One region of the Roseateles sp. P4_D2 genome, then DNA from elsewhere that is predicted to be linked to it. Evidence: riboswitches for the same ligand, from Rfam matches in the RefSeq annotation. Region 1 holds a riboswitch; each other region holds the start of a gene.
The links. A riboswitch is a leader RNA that binds a small molecule or an ion and turns the genes downstream of it on or off. The one in region 1 is predicted to bind cyclic di-GMP.
Positions count from the first base shown of each region.

Region 2: linked by a shared signal. The riboswitch ahead of AC1DW0_RS18210 (S53 family peptidase) and the one ahead of AC1DW0_RS24850 (hypothetical protein) in region 1 are both predicted to bind cyclic di-GMP.
Region 3: linked by a shared signal. The riboswitch ahead of AC1DW0_RS27565 (S8 family serine peptidase) and the one ahead of AC1DW0_RS24850 (hypothetical protein) in region 1 are both predicted to bind cyclic di-GMP.

Region 1 is NZ_JBFUIM010000015.1:128,726-134,222, reverse strand. Features, by position in the region: gene AC1DW0_RS24865 (M48 family metallopeptidase) at 1-847, opposite strand, end outside; gene AC1DW0_RS24860 (flavin reductase family protein) at 919-1,395, shown strand; gene AC1DW0_RS24855 (SRPBCC family protein) at 1,486-1,929, shown strand; gene AC1DW0_RS24850 (hypothetical protein) at 2,079-2,903, opposite strand; cyclic di-GMP riboswitch class I at 2,998-3,088, opposite strand; gene AC1DW0_RS24845 (hypothetical protein) at 3,221-4,672, opposite strand; gene AC1DW0_RS24840 (ABC transporter ATP-binding protein) at 4,672-5,497, opposite strand, start outside.
Region 2 is NZ_JBFUIM010000009.1:287,765-293,261, forward strand. Features, by position in the region: gene AC1DW0_RS18205 (ATP-binding protein) at 1-1,752, shown strand, start outside; cyclic di-GMP riboswitch class I at 1,916-2,002, shown strand; gene AC1DW0_RS18210 (S53 family peptidase) at 2,052-3,866, shown strand; gene AC1DW0_RS18215 (ATP-binding protein) at 3,901-5,211, opposite strand; gene AC1DW0_RS18220 (response regulator) at 5,208-5,497, opposite strand, start outside.
Region 3 is NZ_JBFUIM010000020.1:18,194-23,690, forward strand. Features, by position in the region: gene AC1DW0_RS27555 (YCF48-related protein) at 1-1,707, shown strand, start outside; partial or broken gene AC1DW0_RS27560 (GMC oxidoreductase) at 1,756-1,962, opposite strand; cyclic di-GMP riboswitch class I at 2,215-2,305, shown strand; gene AC1DW0_RS27565 (S8 family serine peptidase) at 2,418-4,577, shown strand; gene AC1DW0_RS27570 (sensor histidine kinase) at 4,637-5,497, shown strand, end outside.

The DNA.
Region 1 (5,497 bases):
TGGCCGGGTGGGTGGACAGCCATTGCGGTGGCGCGCCCTTGTTGGCCGTCATCATCTTTTCCCACAGGCGCACGGCGGCGGCGGGGTCATAGCCCGCACGGGCGGACAGCTCGATGCCGACGAGGTCGGCCTCGCTTTCGTCGTCGCGGCTGAAGCGCAGGTTGACCAGCTGGGCTCCCATGCCGGCAAGGCCGCGGCCCACGTTGCCCAACCCCAGCAAGGCCGAGCCCAATTCCACGATGCCGTTCGTGAACGCCGACTTGCCGACGCGCTCGCGGGCATGCTCGCGCAGCGCATGCGCGACCTCATGGCCCATGATGGCGGCGACCTCGTCGTCTTCCAGCTTGAGCTTGTCGAGGATGCCGTAGAAGAACGCGATCTTGCCGCCCGGCATGCAGAAGGCGTTCAGCTGCGCGCTGGCCAGCAGGTTGACTTCCCACTTCCACTGCCGGGCGCGGTCGTTCCATTCGTAGCTGAAGGGAATGATGCGCTGGGCGATGTAGCGCAGCCTCTGGGCCTGGGGGTGGTCCATCGGCGCCAGGGCACGCTGCTGGCCGGCCTCGCGCATCATCAGCGCGTACTGCTGGCCACCGGCCTGTTCCAGCTGGTCGGCCGACACGAAGCCGGTGAACTTGCTCTTGGGCCCGACCTCCACGCCTTCGCGTGCCCAGGCTGGCATGAACGCTGCGGCACCGGTAGCGGCGAGCAGCCCTGTGAACAGGCGGCGGCCGCGCAGGGCCGGTGGCGCGCAGCGGCCGGCGGCGCAGTCGGCGCAGTCGCCGAACATGCGCGTCGGCGGGTCAGTGAACTGCAGGTCGTCGCGGACCTGGAAGTCGTCGGCATCCATACCGACATTGTGCTTGGGCGGCGATGGCGGCTTTCGTAGGACAGCGGCGCGGGACTGGCGACAATCACCCCATGGACAGCCAGCAATTCCGCGCCGCACTGGGCATGTTTGCCACCGGCGTGACCATCGTCACCGTTCGCGCTGCGGACGGCGGCCTGGTCGGCCTCACCGCCAATTCCTTCAACTCCGTGTCCTTGGACCCGCCCCTGGTGCTGTGGAGCCTGGCGCGCCGCGCCGGCTCCATGCCGGTGTTCTCGCATGGCTCGCATTACGCCATCAACATCCTCGCGGCCGACCAGAAGGAGCTGGCCCAGCGCTTCGCGACGCGTGACATCGATCGCTTCGCCGGCGTGGCCTGGCACGAGGGCGCGGGCGGCGCGCCGGTGCTGGAGGGGGCTGCTGCCGTCTTCGAATGCGCCAACCGCAGCCGTTACGAGGAGGGCGACCACGTCATCTTCGTCGGCGAAGTCGAGCGTTGCTCGTCCCGGCTCGGCGCTCAGCCGCTGATCTTCCACGGCGGCCGTTATTTCACCGAGTTGCCGATCTAGGGTTTTTTCCGGGTTGGCGTTGTCGATCCGGTCGGGCTCTGATCGTCGTCATGACAGAGGGCCATCCTCTGTCCAACCACGGAATCGACCATGACCAACACCGTCACCCTGCACCGCGTGCTGCGCTGCCCGCCCGACCGCGTCTACCGCGCCTTCACGACGCCGGCCGCCATGGCCAAGTGGCTGCCGCCCCATGGCTTTACCGGCACCGTTCATGAAATGGACGCCAAGGTGGGCGGCACATACAAGATGTCGTTCACCAACTTCACGACCGGCGGCGGCCACAGCTTTGGCGGCCGCTACCTGGAGCTGGTGCCCGGCCAGAAGCTGCGCTACACGGCAGCCTTCGACGATCCCAACCTGCCCGGCGAGATGACGACGACCGTCGAGCTGCGCGCCGTGTTCTGCGGCACCGAGGTGCACATCAAGCAGGAAGGCATCCCGGCCATGATCCCGGCCGAGGCCTGCTACCTGGGCTGGCAGGAGTCGCTGACCCTGCTGGCCCAGCTGGCCGAGCCGGAAATCAACCAGTAACGTGGTGCGCTCGGGCCGAGCGACGGGCCGCCCCTAGCCGGCCCGCCATGGCGATGTGCTTGCGGCTCAATGCCGCCAAGCATCGCCGCCCCCTCGGGGGCCGGTTAGGCCCGCTCGTGTTCAGCGGAGCGGGACTGGACGAGGGGTCTTTACTTGACGCCAGGTGTCGGCACGATGGCCGCCATCGCGGCCTTGAAGGCGGGGTCGGCCATCAGTGCGTTCCAGGCCGCCATCAGGCTGCCGTAGTCACCGGTCGAGATCTTCTTGGCGTTGATCGCCGTCGTGAGGGCGGCGTTCAGGCGCACGATCTCGGCGTACTTCGCATAGCCCTTGCCCTTGAGCTGGGTTGCCGCGTAGTTGCTGTAGCCCCAGGCGTTGTTGAGGTTGTTCCAGTCGCCCGAGCCGGGCTGGACATAGACGACCGGTGCGGGAGCGGGCGACGGGGCCGGTGCGGGCGGTGCGGCCACGGGTGCCGGAGCTGGTGCCGCGGCGGGCTTGCCGCAGGTGCCGCTCACGTTGATGCGCACCCAGCCCGTGCTCGGCACGCCGTCGACATTGACGACGACCTTCACGTTGTTCGCGCCGGCGAAGAGATAGGGCTGGGTCCAGATCGTCTTGACGACCTTGGGCGTCAGCGCGATTTGCGTGTTCTGCGCGATCAGTGTGTCGTTGCTGTAGATGCGGTTGGTGCTGGCGGCCACGGCTGAGGCGCTGACCTCGTCGTACTTGAAGTTGAAGGCGCAGCGGCCGAGGCTGGAGATGAAGGCATCCTTCTCGCTGACGGTGATCTGGGGCATGGCGCCCGTGGCCGTGCCGTTGGCGGCGACGAGCATGGGCGCGGCCTGGGCGAGGACGGTCTGACCGTCGCTCTTGACGATGCGCACGAGGCCGGTGAGCTGGGCCGTCGGGTCGGCGGCGAAGCCGGCCTGGGCGAAGAGGGCGAGGGCAGCGAAGGCAGTGGCTTGGAACTTCATGGCGTGGTCTTTCGGGTTGATGCAAAGGGTGGGGCTACTGGGCAGTAGCCGGCACCTCCCCGTGTGCCACGCTGCGGACATGTCCTTGTCCGCCCAGGGCGGCCCCGCTGTCTTTTGCTCCTGTCAGAGCACGAAGACCGGTGGCTTTGCGTCCCCGCCTTTCGACGGGTTTGCCGACTGCATGGGACGCAGTGTGCGGATGTAAGCCGTGTTTTGTCCGTGCGTCAGTTCACGAACCGAGACCCCCGCCCGGCGAGCGGCGCGAGGCCCGCGACGAGCGGTTTTTGAAGCTTGCGGCGGGCTTGCGCCGAGCGTTTTCAGCTCAGGCGACCGGCCGGCAAGGCCGTTGGCGCAGCGCTCAGCGTGCGCCAGCGCCATGCGCCCAGCGCGGCGCTGAACGCAACACTGATGCCTGCCAGCAGAGGCAGCGGCGCGCCCAGATCCTTTTGCAGCAGGAACATGCCCCAGCCCATCAGCATGAAGGCCAGGATGGGCACGACGGTGGTCCAGGCCGTGGGCGACTTCATGCGCGAAGGCGCGCGCAGCAGCCAGCCGGTGCTCAGTGGCAGGGCGCCAAAGGCCAGGCACAGCAGTGCGGCATTGTTCGCGGCCCAGGCCAGCAGGCCCAGGCCGGCGGTCGTCAGCGCCCAGGCAACCAGGGCGTGGCGCAACTGCATCCGCGCAACCGCGCGGTTCAGCGCCTCTCCCTGCGGCAGGCCTGGCAGCAGCCGCATCAGGGCCTGTTCGCGGCGGCTGTGCCAGAGCATGTTGGGCAGGGTGAAGCAAGGGTTGAAACCGATGCTCGCCAGGCCGATGGCCATGCCGTAGGCGCCTTTGGTCCAGTTGTCCTGCAGGCCCTGGCCGGCCAGCGCAAACGCGATGAAGAAGCTCAGCGCGGCGATGCCCACGGCCATCACGGCGCCCAGGCTCTGGTGCAGCCAGTGCTGCCGGCCATGCAGCACGATCTCGGCGCGGCGCATGGCGCTCTGGCCCGTCGGTTCGGCCTGCGCGACGACATGGCGCTGCCAGGCCGACACGGCGAGCGCAAAAGGCTGGCTCAGCCATTCGCCCACCCGGCCGAAGGCGGCGGCACCGGCGTATTTGCCCTGCATGCTGTCCTCGGCGGCGCGGCGCATGCGGCCCAGGCGGGCATAGGCCTCGGCGTGGGCCGCGTCGCCCCTGCCGAACAGCCGCGTGAGCGACCAGCCCAGGGCCAGCAGGCTCAGCGCGAGCACGGACAGCGGCTGGGCCAGCCACAGCTCGCGCAGCGCGGTGCCCAGAGGCGCCAGCCGCCGGTCCAGTCCGGTGCCGAAGAACAGCACCGGCCCGATGGAGATCACCAGCCAGAGCTGCCATTCGCGCGTCGCCCAGCCCATGAAGGCCAGCACGGCCGCGGCGCCCAGCAGCAGCAGGGCGAAAGAGGGCATCTGCGGCAGGCAAAGCCACAGCAGGGCTGCGCTGCCCAGCGACAAGCCGGCCCAGGCTGCGAGCGCGGACTCCAGCGTCTGGCGCAGATGGCCGGGCACAAAGCGCGCGGCATGGGGATGGTTCTGCTGCATGAGGCTGCCGATGATGGCCATCCACAGCGACATCAGCACCAGTGCCGCCGAAAGGGCCAGCATGGGCACCGCCAGCTGCGGCGCCAGGTAGACGCCCAGCGCCAGGCCCAGCACGGCCAGGGCGAACAGCGCCCGGCGGCCCCAGGGGGATTCGCGATCGCGCTGGCGCCAGAAGGCCAGCAGCAACTGGCTGTAGGGGGCGGCTTTCATCACGTCAGCTCCGCGAACAGGTCTTCGAGGTTGACGGCCTGTGCGTCCAGCGGCGCGCTCACGCCGGCCGGCAGCCGGGCCAGCACGCGCTCGCGGCCGGCCTCCAGCGGCGTGCGCTTGAGCGGCTGGGCGTTCAGCCGCGCGAACAGGCTGGCCAGTTCGGTGACGGTGCCGGTGAAGGCGCGCACCTGCTCCAGCAGCTCGTCCAGCGGCGCCTGCAGGGCGATGCGGCCGCCGCTCAGGAAAGCGAGGTTGAAGGCGACTCGCTCCAGGTCGGACAGGATGTGGGTGGAGAACACGACGGTCGTGCCGCGGTCCAGCACCTGGTCGACCAGCTCGCGCAGGAAGTCGCGCCGGCCGACGGGGTCCAGGCTGGCAACGGGTTCGTCCAGCACCAGCAGGTCGGGGTCGTGGGCCAGCGCGCGGATGATGGACAGGCGCTGCTGCTGGCCGCCACTGAGCTTGCGGATGGGTTTGTCGCGGGCGATGTCCCAGCGCGACAGCAGGCCCTCGACCCTGGACTCGTTCCAGCGCGGGTAGAAGCTCTTGAAGTAGGCCAGCAGTTGGGCCGCGGTGAAACTCTCGAACAGGTCGCTCTGCTGGGGCACATAGCCGATGCGGGCGCGCGCCGCGTCATCCAGCCGCGCGGCGTCCTGGCCGAACAGCTGCACGCGGCCCTGCTGAGGTTCACGCAGGCCCAGCAGCGTCTCCAGCAGCGTCGTCTTGCCGCAGCCGTTGCGGCCCAGCAGGCCGACCACCTGGCCCGGCTGCAACGTCCAGTCCAGCGCCTTCAGCACGGCCTCGCCCTTGGGATAGGCGAGGCTG
Region 2 (5,497 bases), on a different contig from region 1:
CAGGACCTCAGCGACATCCGCCACGTGCAGACCAGCCTGCTGGACATCGGCCGCGTGCTCTACCAGATCCTCGAGAACAACCCGGTGGCCACGCTCGTGATCGACAAGTCTCACCGCGTCACGCACTGGAACGCCTCCTGCGCCCAGCTCACCGGCCGCGACGCCTCCGAGATGCTGGGCCGCGACGACACCTGGCGCGCCTTCTACCCCGAAGCCAGGCCGCTGCTGGTCGACCTGATCCTGGACGGCAATGTCGAGCAGGAGCGCCAGCGCCTGTACGGCCGGCACTGCCAACCGTCGCCGCACATCGCCAACGCCTACGAGGTCGAGGGCTACTTCCCCAATTTCGGCCGGGAAGGGCGCTGGCTCTACTTCACGGCTGCCCCGCTTGTCGATGCCCACGGCGAAGTCGTCGGCGCCATCGAGACACTCCAGGACATCACGCGACGGCGCCAGGCCGAGGACGAACTCCGCCGCCATCGCAACGAACTCGAGAACATGATCGCGGACCGCACGGCCGAGTTGCTGAGCACCCATCATGAACTCGAAGCCTTTCTCGAGAACGCGTCGGTAGGCATCATCGCGACGTCCAATCAGCAGATCCAGCGCGGCAACAAGAAGTTCATCGAGATGTTCGAACTCGGTGACGTCCCGCCCCATGGACTGCCGACGCGCCGCCTGTTCAAGAGCGACGAAGACTTCGAAGCGCTGAGCCAGATCGCCATCCCGGTGCTGTCGCGGGGCGGCTCGCTGCTGCACGAGATGGAGGTCTGCACGCTGGCCGGCAACACGCTGTGGGTGCAGATCATTGCCTACGTATCCAACCCCGAGGAGCCGACAGCGGGCACCTGGTGGCTGCTGCAGGACCGCACGGAGGTGCGCCGCGTGCAGCGTGAGCTGGAGCTCAACTACGAGCGCATCAAGCAGACCAACAACCGGCTTGAGGAAGCGCAGAACCAGCTGCTGCAGGCCGAGAAGATGGCCTCCATCGGCCAGCTCGCCGCCGGTGTCGCCCACGAAATCAACAACCCGATCGGCTTTGTCAGCTCCAACCTCGGCTCGCTGCGCGGCTATGTCCAACCCGTCTTCGCGTTGCTCGCGCTGCTGAGGAAGACGCCGGCCGACGCGCTGCCTGGCGATGTGCGAGAAGAGCTGGACAGGGTGGATGCCGCCGTCGACCTGAGCTTCGTGCAGGAGGACCTGCCCCAGTTGCTCGACGAGAGCGAGGAGGGGCTGTCGAGGGTCAAGAAGATCGTGCAGGACCTGAAGGACTTCTCACGCGTCGACCATGCCGATTGGCAGGACGCCGACCTCAACGCCGGGCTGGACTCGACGCTCAACGTCGTCATGAACGAGGTCAAGTACAAGGCCGAGGTTCGCAAGGACTATGCCGTGCTACCCCCCGTGCACTGCATCGCCGCACAGCTCAACCAGGTCTTCATGAACTTGATCGTCAACGCGGCCCATGCCATCAAGGAGCGGGGCACGATCACGCTGACCACGCGCGCCGAGGATGGCTGGGTTCGCATCGAGATCGCAGACACGGGCAGCGGCATGAGCGAGGAGGTCAAGCGGCGCATCTTCGAGCCCTTCTTCACGACCAAACCCGTCGGCCAAGGGACGGGCCTGGGCCTGTCCCTGTCTTTTTCCATCGTGCAAAAGCACGGCGGTCGCATCGAAGTGGATTCCCAACCCGGCGTCGGCACGCGCTTCACGGTCTGGATCCCGCTGCACCCGCCGCAGCCCTCCTGAGCTTTTGTGTCCTGCGTGACACAAAGCAACCACAGGGCAGTAACTCACGAAACGCAGACTGGCGGCATCGAAAGCTCGCGCTGCCCGCCGAGTCAGAAGTCACGCAGCGCCTTTGTGGGGCCCCGTATCTCGGCACCCCGGCGCCTAGACTGAACCTGTTTCACAACCCAGAGGGCAAACCCGTCGAAAGGCGGGGACGCAAAGCCACCGGCCTACAGCGCGCAAGCGCCACGGCAGCGGGGCCACCAAGACCGGCAGGTCTTGATCGGCGTGGCCCTCCTTCGTACGAGAACCCGGCCATGCGCAGTACCCGCCCTGTCTCCTGGACTTCCTGGACCTTCAGCCTGCTGACCGCCGCGGCCCTGACCGCTTGCGGCGGTGGCAGCAGCGACAGCCCGACCGTCCAGGTCAGCGAGGCAAGCTCGGTCATCAACCTGAGCGTGGATCTTGAGGAAGGCAGCACTGCCGCGACCAATGTCGTCGCCCAGCCCAGCTTCCACACCGCCGCCGTCGATCTCGAAGAACCCGACAACGGTGCCGCACCCCACCGCAGCCACGCCCTGGCCGGTGTCGCCACCCAAGGCCTGACACGCGACCGCCTGGACGACGCCATGCGGCCTCGCGCCTTCGCGGCGGGTGCAGGCGAAGCCGCCCCGATGGCGACGTCCACTGCGGTGACGACCTATACGCCGGCACAGATCCGCGCCGCCTACGCGCAGCCGGCCCTGCCCGCCAGCACCGCCGGCCTGACCGCAGCCCAGGCCGCCCAGCTCGGCGCCGGCCAGACCATCTACATCGTCAACGCCAAGCACGACCCCAACATCGCCGCCGAGCTGGCCGCCTTCAACGCCAAGTTCGCGCTGCCGGCCTGCAGCTCGCGCAACCTGGCGGCCAACGCCAGCCTGCCGCTGGCCAAAGCCTCCGCGTCCAGCTGCGAGCTGGTCATTGCCTACAGCACGACCGCCGGCGCCCTGACCGCCACGGCGCCCGCCTACGACAGCGGTTGGGCCACCGAGATTGCGCTGGACGTGCAATGGGCCCACGCGACGGCACCGCTGGCGCGCCTCGTCCTCATCGAAGCGCCGGACGCCGGCGTCGGCAGCCTGTCCAAGGCCGTGGCCCTGGCCAACAAGATGGGCGCTGGCGTGGTGTCCATGAGCTTCGGCGCCGCCGAGGGCAGCTGGACGTCGAGCTATGACAGCGCCTTCGCCACCGCCGGCATGAGTTACCTGGCCGCCACCGGTGACAACGGCGCGGCCGTGTCCTGGCCTTCGGTGTCAACCCGCGTCGTGGCCGTCGGCGGCACCACGCTGAGCTACAGCAGCGGTGCGCGCAGCGAAACCACCTGGACCGGCACCGGCGGCGGCACCAGCGCCTATGTGGCCCTGCCCAGCTACCAGAGCGGCACCATTGGCGGCTACGCCAAGCGCGCCGTCGCCGACGTCGCCTTCAACGCCGACCCCAACTCCGGCCAGTACGTGGCGCTGATTGCACAGGGCACGACGACGACGCGCTGGGTCAGCGCCGGCGGCACCAGCCTGGCCACGCCGCAATGGGCCGGCCTGCTGGCCGTGGCCAACGCGATGCGCGCCGCCGCCAGCAAGGCCCTGCTCGGCCAACCGCACGCGGCCCTCTACCAGCAGATCGGCGCCGTGCCGACGCAGTACGCCGCCGCCTTCAAGGACGTGGCCAGCGGCAGCAACGGCACATGCACGAGCTGCACCGCCAAGACCGGCTATGACACCCCGACCGGCTGGGGCACGCCCAACGTCAGCGCCCTGCTGAGCAGCCTCAGCGGCGCCAGCGTCACGACCTCGACGACCACCCCCACGCCGACGACCAGCAGCGGCCCCACGCTGACGACCACCAGCCTGAGCGGCACGGCCGGCAAGGCTCTCGCCGCCACCATCGGCTACTCGGCGCCGGGCGCGAGCTCGCTGAGCATCAGCATCAGCGGCGCCGCCAGCGGCATGAGCTTCTCGGCCACCAGCAGCGGCCTCGCCCTGAACTGGGCCAACCCGGTAGCCGGCCGCACCAACCTCGTCATCACGCTGAAGGACAACCTCGGCCAGACGAGCACGGGCAACGTGACGGTGACGATCAACGCGAGCTGAACTCAGCACTGGCGACTGCTCGAATACTGCTTCGTCACGATCCAGACCAGCTGACACGGGCAATGAGGCCGCCACCATCGCGTGGCATCAACCTGAGCTCGGCGCCTTCGGCGCGCGCGATGCGCTCGACGATGGCCAGGCCCAGGCCCGAGCCGGGCTTGCCGCCGCGCGCCGTGTCGCCGCGCTGAAAGGGGCGCTTGAGATCGTCGACCCGGGCCGGCGCGATGCCCGGGCCGCGGTCGCGCACCTCGATCCAGGCGGCACCGGCGTTTTCACCGCAGGCCAGCTCGATCGGCGGCGCACCGTGGTTCTGCGCGTTGACGATGAGGTTGAGGACGAGGCGGCGCAACGCCTGCGGCCGTGCGCGCCGATGCACTGCCTGCCCATTGGCCAGCACCGGTTGCGGCAGGCCCGGCGCCAGGGCCAGCGTCTCGGCCAGGAATTCGCGCAGCTCGACGTCCACGGCCGGCAGCTCCTGCTCGGCGGGGTGGGCGGCGCGCGCGTAGTCGAGGAACTGGGTCAGCAGCCCGTCCAGGCCGTGGAGGCTCCGGTCCAGCGTGTCGAGCAGTTCCCTGTCCCCCTGGCCCGCTCGATCGAAGGAACCACGCAGCAACTCGCTGGCGAGGCGAATCTTTGCCAGCGGCGTGCGCAGGTCATGCGACAAACCGGCCAGCATCAGCAATCGCTCCTCCTCGTCGCGCGCCAGGGCCTCGGCCATGTCGTTGAAGCCGCGCGCCAGCGCCGCGGTCTCGGCCGGGCCGTCAGTGGGCAGCAGCAAGCGGCGCTGGCCGGCACCGACCGCCCGGGCCGCGTCGACGAGGCGGGCCAGCGGGCGGTTGATGCGGCGCTGGATCAACCAGGCGCCGAGCAAGGCCAGCACGGCGCTGACGCCGCTGGCGATCAGCCAGGTGCGCGCGAAATGGTGAGCCGGCTGCACGGCAGGCAGCACCAGCCAGGCCGGCGCGCCAGGCAGTTGCACCGCGATGAGGCCGTTGGCTTCGCGCCGCCACGGCAGCTCGCCGCGCTCCAGGCCCAGTTGCATCGCCAGTTCGGCCAGGAAGCCGCGCTCCACCCAGGTCGGCCGGTCGAGCAAGCGCTGCTGCTGGCCCGAGCCGGCGCGCGCATTGAAGCGATCCACGAAGCCGGCGCGCTCGGCCTCGGGCAACAGGCGCATGCCTTCGGCGACGGCCTGCAGGCTGCGCGCGGTCGCCTCGGCCGACTGCTGCAAACGCGGCCGGGCGACGAACTGCGCATAGGCCAGCGCATTGACCAACTGGCCCAGCACGATCAGGCAGACGATGAGCCACAGGTTGCGGCCGAACAGCGTGGACAGGCCGAACTTCATCGCGCGCCCGGCTCAGGAATAAAGACGTAGCCCAGGCCCCACACCGTCTGGATGTGGCGCGGGGCGCTCGGGTCGGCCTCGACAAGGCGGCGCAGCCGCATGACCTGCACGTCCAGGCTGCGGTCGCTGACGCCGTGCTCGTCGCCATGCGCCAGGGCCAGCAGCTTCTCGCGGCCCAGCGGCCGGTTGGGCTGGCTGGCCAGCGCGCGCAGCAGCTGGAACTCGACGGTGCTGATCTCCACCGGCGCGCCAGCGCGCTCCAGCCGGCGTTGCGTGGGATAGAGGG
Region 3 (5,497 bases), on a different contig from region 1:
GTGGCGGTCGACGATCAGATCGCTATCGTCGGCACCACGGGCCTGCACACGACCGATGGGGGCGCAACCTGGGCGCGGCACGATTTTTTTCTCAGCGACATTTCATCGCGCGGGACGTTCTGGGGTTTCTCCGGTGCCGAGTTGAGACGCTCCACGGACTTCGGACGGACCAGCACGGTCGTGCTCGACCTGTTGGCTCATGGCAATGGCGGTAGCGCGTTCTTCAACCTGGTCGACGACCAGACCGTGGCTGCCGGATGGGTGTTGTCGACGTTCGACCCGGCCACGGTGAGCTGGGTAACAACCTATACGCTCCTCCTGAGCTTTGACGGCGGTGACAGCTGGCGCCGCGTCGACCCGAGCACCCTTGATGGCGCCGCGATGCCGGTGGGCAACAGGCTGAGCATCATCCGGGCGAGCGCAGCGGACCAGGTGCTGCTGGCCAGCCTCGACAATCGGACGCTGATCTCCAGCAACGACGGCGGAACGCACTGGAGCACCGTGCGGCTGCCTGCGCTGGGCGCCACCGGCGAGGGAGCCCTGGCCGTCGGCACGACGGTGCTGGTGCCGTCACAGGGCCCCTTTATCTGGCGGCCATCCGAATTGGGAGGCGAGTACGCAGAACGCGGTCTGGCCTGGAGCGGTGACGGAGGGCAAACATGGTCCTCCGCATCGGTGGAGGGCCTCAGCAAACCCACCTATGCGGCCTTCAAGCGCCTTCGTCAGGTCGATGGCAACGTCTTCAGCATGCAGGACAGCACCGGGCGCGCCTTCCTGTCGACCGACGGAGGACGCAACTGGACGATCGCGGTCGATGCCGCTCCACTGCCCAACTACCTTCCCTCGTCGCCCTGGTTTGGCGGGTACTCCATGAAACTCGCCTTCCTTGACGCCAAGCGCGGCCTTGGTCTGGATGCGACGGGCCAACTGCGCCAGACGAGCGATGGCGGGCGAACCTGGACGACCAAGCCGAGCACAGGCCTGCCCTCCACGGCCACCAACACGGCGCTGCGCTTCGTCGACGACAAGATCGGCTGGATGCTGCAGAGCGACGGCCGCCTGTACAAGACGCCGGATGGCGGCGCCACATGGCGTGATGGCCAGCTAGTTCATGGGGGCCTGGTGCGATTCGACTTCGTCGACGCCAACCGTGGCTGGGGCGAGCCGACCGATCGGCGCGGGCTGGTGTTTACCCGCGATGGCGGCCAGACGTGGATGACCCTGTCACCGCCGCAGACGGTGAGCGTAGGTGGGCTGTTCTTCGGAGACGGGCGACAGATCGTCATCTATGGACCTGGCACGTTGCTGGCAAGTACGGTGGACGATGGCCAGACCTGGACGGTTCTCGCGCCCAACGTTGAATCGCCGTTCAACACGCGCAGCAAAGTCATCGCGAGCGATGCCAAGACCTGGTGGTCCGCGCAAACCTTCGGCTTGTACCGTTCGGACGACGCTGGCGCCACCTGGACCGAGGTGATGGGCGTCATCGGGCAGTTCGCTGACATTGCGTTCGCCGATGCCAACAACGGATGGGCGGTGGGCCGTGGAGGCATGGTTGTTGCCACCACGGATGGCGGCAAGACGTGGGTCAGACAGCCCACACAAGCAGACCGCGACCTGTGGCGCATCCAGACCGTGGACAGCAAGACGGCCTGGATCGAAGGTGAGGCGGGGACGGTGCTGGCTACCGGCAACGGGGGGCGTTAGTCCGCCAGCCCCGGTGCGCTGTAGCGGGGCACGCCGACGAGGCGCGGCTCACGCTGCCAGCCACCCAGCCAACTTCTCCGCAGCCATCAACGTCGGCGAATTCGTGTTCCCGCTCTTGATCGTCGGCATCACGCTCGCATCCGCGATGCGCAGCCCGCTCACGCCGCGCACGCCGCGCACGCCGCGCACGCGCAGCCGTGAGTCGACCACCGCACCGGGGTCGTCCTTGCGGCCCATGCGGCAGGTGCCCACGGGCTAGATGGTTGTTGATATCGCGCGCCAGTTCCTCGTCGGTCTGGTACTACGGCCGCCGCCAGCGTCAGCTGCTGCAGCGCAAGACTGAGGCCTGGGCACCCTGACATGGCTTGCGTCGATCGGCGCATGCCTTCCTATTTGGACGGTGCTGCATTCATGGCCGGATCGTCGATGTGTAACGGTGGCCAGACGGTACTGGAAGCGCCACTTGTTCACGGCGTTACGCCGCGATTTCAGATACATTTTTTTCACTGATGACAAAGGCACACCCGAGCGAAAGCCGGGGTCGCAAAGCTTCCGGTCTAAGGCCCGCCTGGCGGGTTACGACAGCGGGGTTGCCAAGGACAAGCCGCCGGCAGGTCGCCGTCGACATGGCAGCTCTTCCGTCGCCGGGATGCGGCGCGACGCCCGACCGGGCGTGTGCGTAGGAATCAGCGCAACAACGAAAGCTGTCCATGAAGTCCACCACGCTCCCTCTTCGATTCGTAGTTCTGATCGAGTGGCGCCTGCACGCGGCGCTTGCGCTGCTGCTGACGCTGGCTGCATTGCTGTGGCCTGCACTGGCGCAAGCAGCGCCGCGCGACAAGATTGCCGCCGATCTGCGCCAGGCCGTCGATTCGGCCGCTGCGCCTCGCCAGCGCTGGCAACAGGAACTGGCTGGTCGCCGCTACGTGCACACCCTGGTCGTCAGCGACGGGCGGGACGCCGAGCTGGTCGAGCTCCGCCGCGCGGTCGTGGCGGCGGGAGGCACCGTCTACTGGCGCTACCAGTCGGTGCCGGCGCTTTTCGTGACCTTGCCCGTTGACAAGGTTGACGCGCTCGCTGCGCGGCCGGACGTGCAGAGCATCTCGCCGAACCGGCGCGCGGCCCGCACGTTCAGCCTGACCGAGGCCTCCACCGGCGCAGCCGACGTGCGTGCCGCCACGATCGGCGCGGCGCGGGGCCTGGACGGCTCGGGCGTCGCCATCGCCGTGCTGGATTCGGGCATCGCTGGGAACCACACCGCGTTCACCGATGGCCAGCGCTCGCGGGTCGCACGCGCCGTCGACTTTGAGAAGGTGACGCAAGGCGGCGCGGGCCGCGCCTGGCAGCCCGGCGTCGACCGATCCGACGCGGCGCTCGATGAACGCCCCCAAGCGGCGGGCGGGGCGGATGCATATGGCCACGGCACGCATGTCGCGGGCGTCGCCGCAGGCCGCTCGACGTCGCGTCTGCCCGAGTCGAGCGGCATCGCCACCCAGGCCTCGCTGGTCGACGTCAAGGTGCTTGACAGCCGCGGCGAAGGCGAGCTGAGCGATGTGCTGGCCGGGATCGACTGGGTCATCGCGCATGCGAAGCAGCAAAACATCCGCGTGCTCAACGTGAGCCTTGCCGCCGATTCGACCGAGTCGTATCGGACCGACCCGCTGTGCGGCGCTCTGCGCGGCGCGAGCGCAGCCGGCCTCGTGGTGGTCGTTGCCGCCGGCAACTACGGCACGGACGCTTCCGGCCAGGAGCGCTACGGCACGATCAGCTCGCCGGGCAACGAGCCCTCGGTCATCACCGTGGGGTCGGCCAACACGCAGGCGACGGCCTCGCGCAGCGACGACGCAGTCAACCATTTCAGTTCCCGCGGGCCCACCCGCGGCGGCCTGTTCCTGCCCGACGGGCGCCGCGTCGCCGACAACCTGCTCAAGCCGGACCTGGTGGCTCCGGGCAATCGCATCGTCGGCCCGATGGCGGCCGGCAGCACGCTCGCCACGGACTTCCCCTCGCTGTCGGCGCCCTATGGCGGCACGGCGCAGCCGCGGGGCCGCGAGCTGATGGACCTGAGCGGCACTTCGGTCGCTGCGCCGGTGGTGTCCGGTACCGTGGCCCTGATGTTGCAGGCCAACCCCGGCCTGACGCCCCCGTTGGTGAAGGCGATCCTGCAGTACACCGCGCAGGCCCTGCCGGGCGCCAACCTGCTGCAGCAGGGCGCGGGCCTGTTGAACGTCGACGGCGCGGTGCGGCTGGCCGGTGCGCTGCGCAGCGATCTCGCCACGGTCATCGCCAGCGGCCGCATCGCGGCGGGTGCGCCGCTGCTGGCGCCGGGCCAGGTGATGCCCGCGCCGGTGTCGATCATCGGCGGTCAGTCGGTGCCCTGGAGTCGCATCATCTTCGCCGGCGGGCGCCACCTCTACAGCGGCAGCGCGCTTTTCACCCGCTACCAGCCGGTGTACGACCCGGGCCTGTTCTGGGTGGGCGGCAGCGCGACGCGCGTTACTGTCCAGATCCGCCCCGGCGCGGCGCTGTCGACGATCACGGCGTCTCCCGTGCCGACGGGGCAGCGCTTCCTGACCGACGGCGTCATCACGCTGAATTCGCTGGTCGGCCGCAGTTCGCTGCTGGGTCGCACGGGCGTCTTCGTCCCCACCGCGACGCTTTCCGGCTGGCTGGCATCGGGCAGCGGTGTGGTGCTCAGCGAAGGCGTCGTCCTCAGTGAGGGTGTGGTCCTCAGCGAAGGGGTCGTCCTCAGCGAAGGCGTGGTGCTGAGCGAAGGCGTGGTGCTCAGCGAGGGTGTCGTGCTGAGCGAGGGCGTGGTGCTCAGCGAGGGTGTCGTGCTCAGCGAAGTTGCCCGCACCGGCGAACGATGATGGTTGCTGCAGGCGCCGAGCCCGGAGTGAGCTGGCCTCGGCGCGTCCATCAGGCACTGATGCCGGACTACAACCGCAAGGCGGCGGTGTATTGGTGGGCGGTGGTCTGCATCGGTGTGGTGGTGCTCGCGCACTCGTTGCGCCACGTTGTGAGCCTTTCGCCGGATGCCTGGTTGCGCGTGGTGGGCGGCACGCTGCTGGCGATGCTGGCCGGGCTGGTGCCGGTGCGGATTCCGCGTTCAACGAACTCGTTCACCGCTGGCGAGATCTTCATCTTCCTGCTGCTGCTGCTGAACGGGCCGGAGGCCGCGGCCGTGGCGTCGGCAGCGGAAGCGCTGGTCGGCGCCTGGCGCACCTCCAAGCGCTGGACCAGCCGCATCGCCAGCCCCGCGATGGCGGCCATTGCCATGTTCAGCGCCGGCACGGTGCTGCACGTGGCACTGGGCGAACTGCGTAGCCATCAGCTGGAGAGCGACAGCCTGATCCTGCTGGGCGCGATCCTGTTTGCGCTCGCCTACTTCGTGCTGAACACCGTGATGGCCACGGCCGTGCCACGGCTCAAGCGCAACGAGCCGCTGTCGGTCCGGGCATTCGTCGACGCATTCGGCTGGCTTGGCATCGCCTACGCGGGCAACGCCTCGGTGGCGACATTGCTGTTCCTCAGCTTCCGGCAGTCGGGCATCGTCGTCGTCGTCGCGGCCACGCCGATCATCGTGATCCTGCTGACGACCGGCCACTTCTTCTTTCGCCGCGAGGAAGCGGCCGAAGCGGTGCGCAAGGCGCGCGAGCAGCAATTGGCGCAGAAGCAGGCGCTGGAGAACGCGCGCCAGTCGGGCATGGCCGAGATCGCCACCAACGTGCTGCACAACGTCGGCAATGTGCTCAACAGCGTCAATGTGTCGGCCGAGTTGATCAGTGGC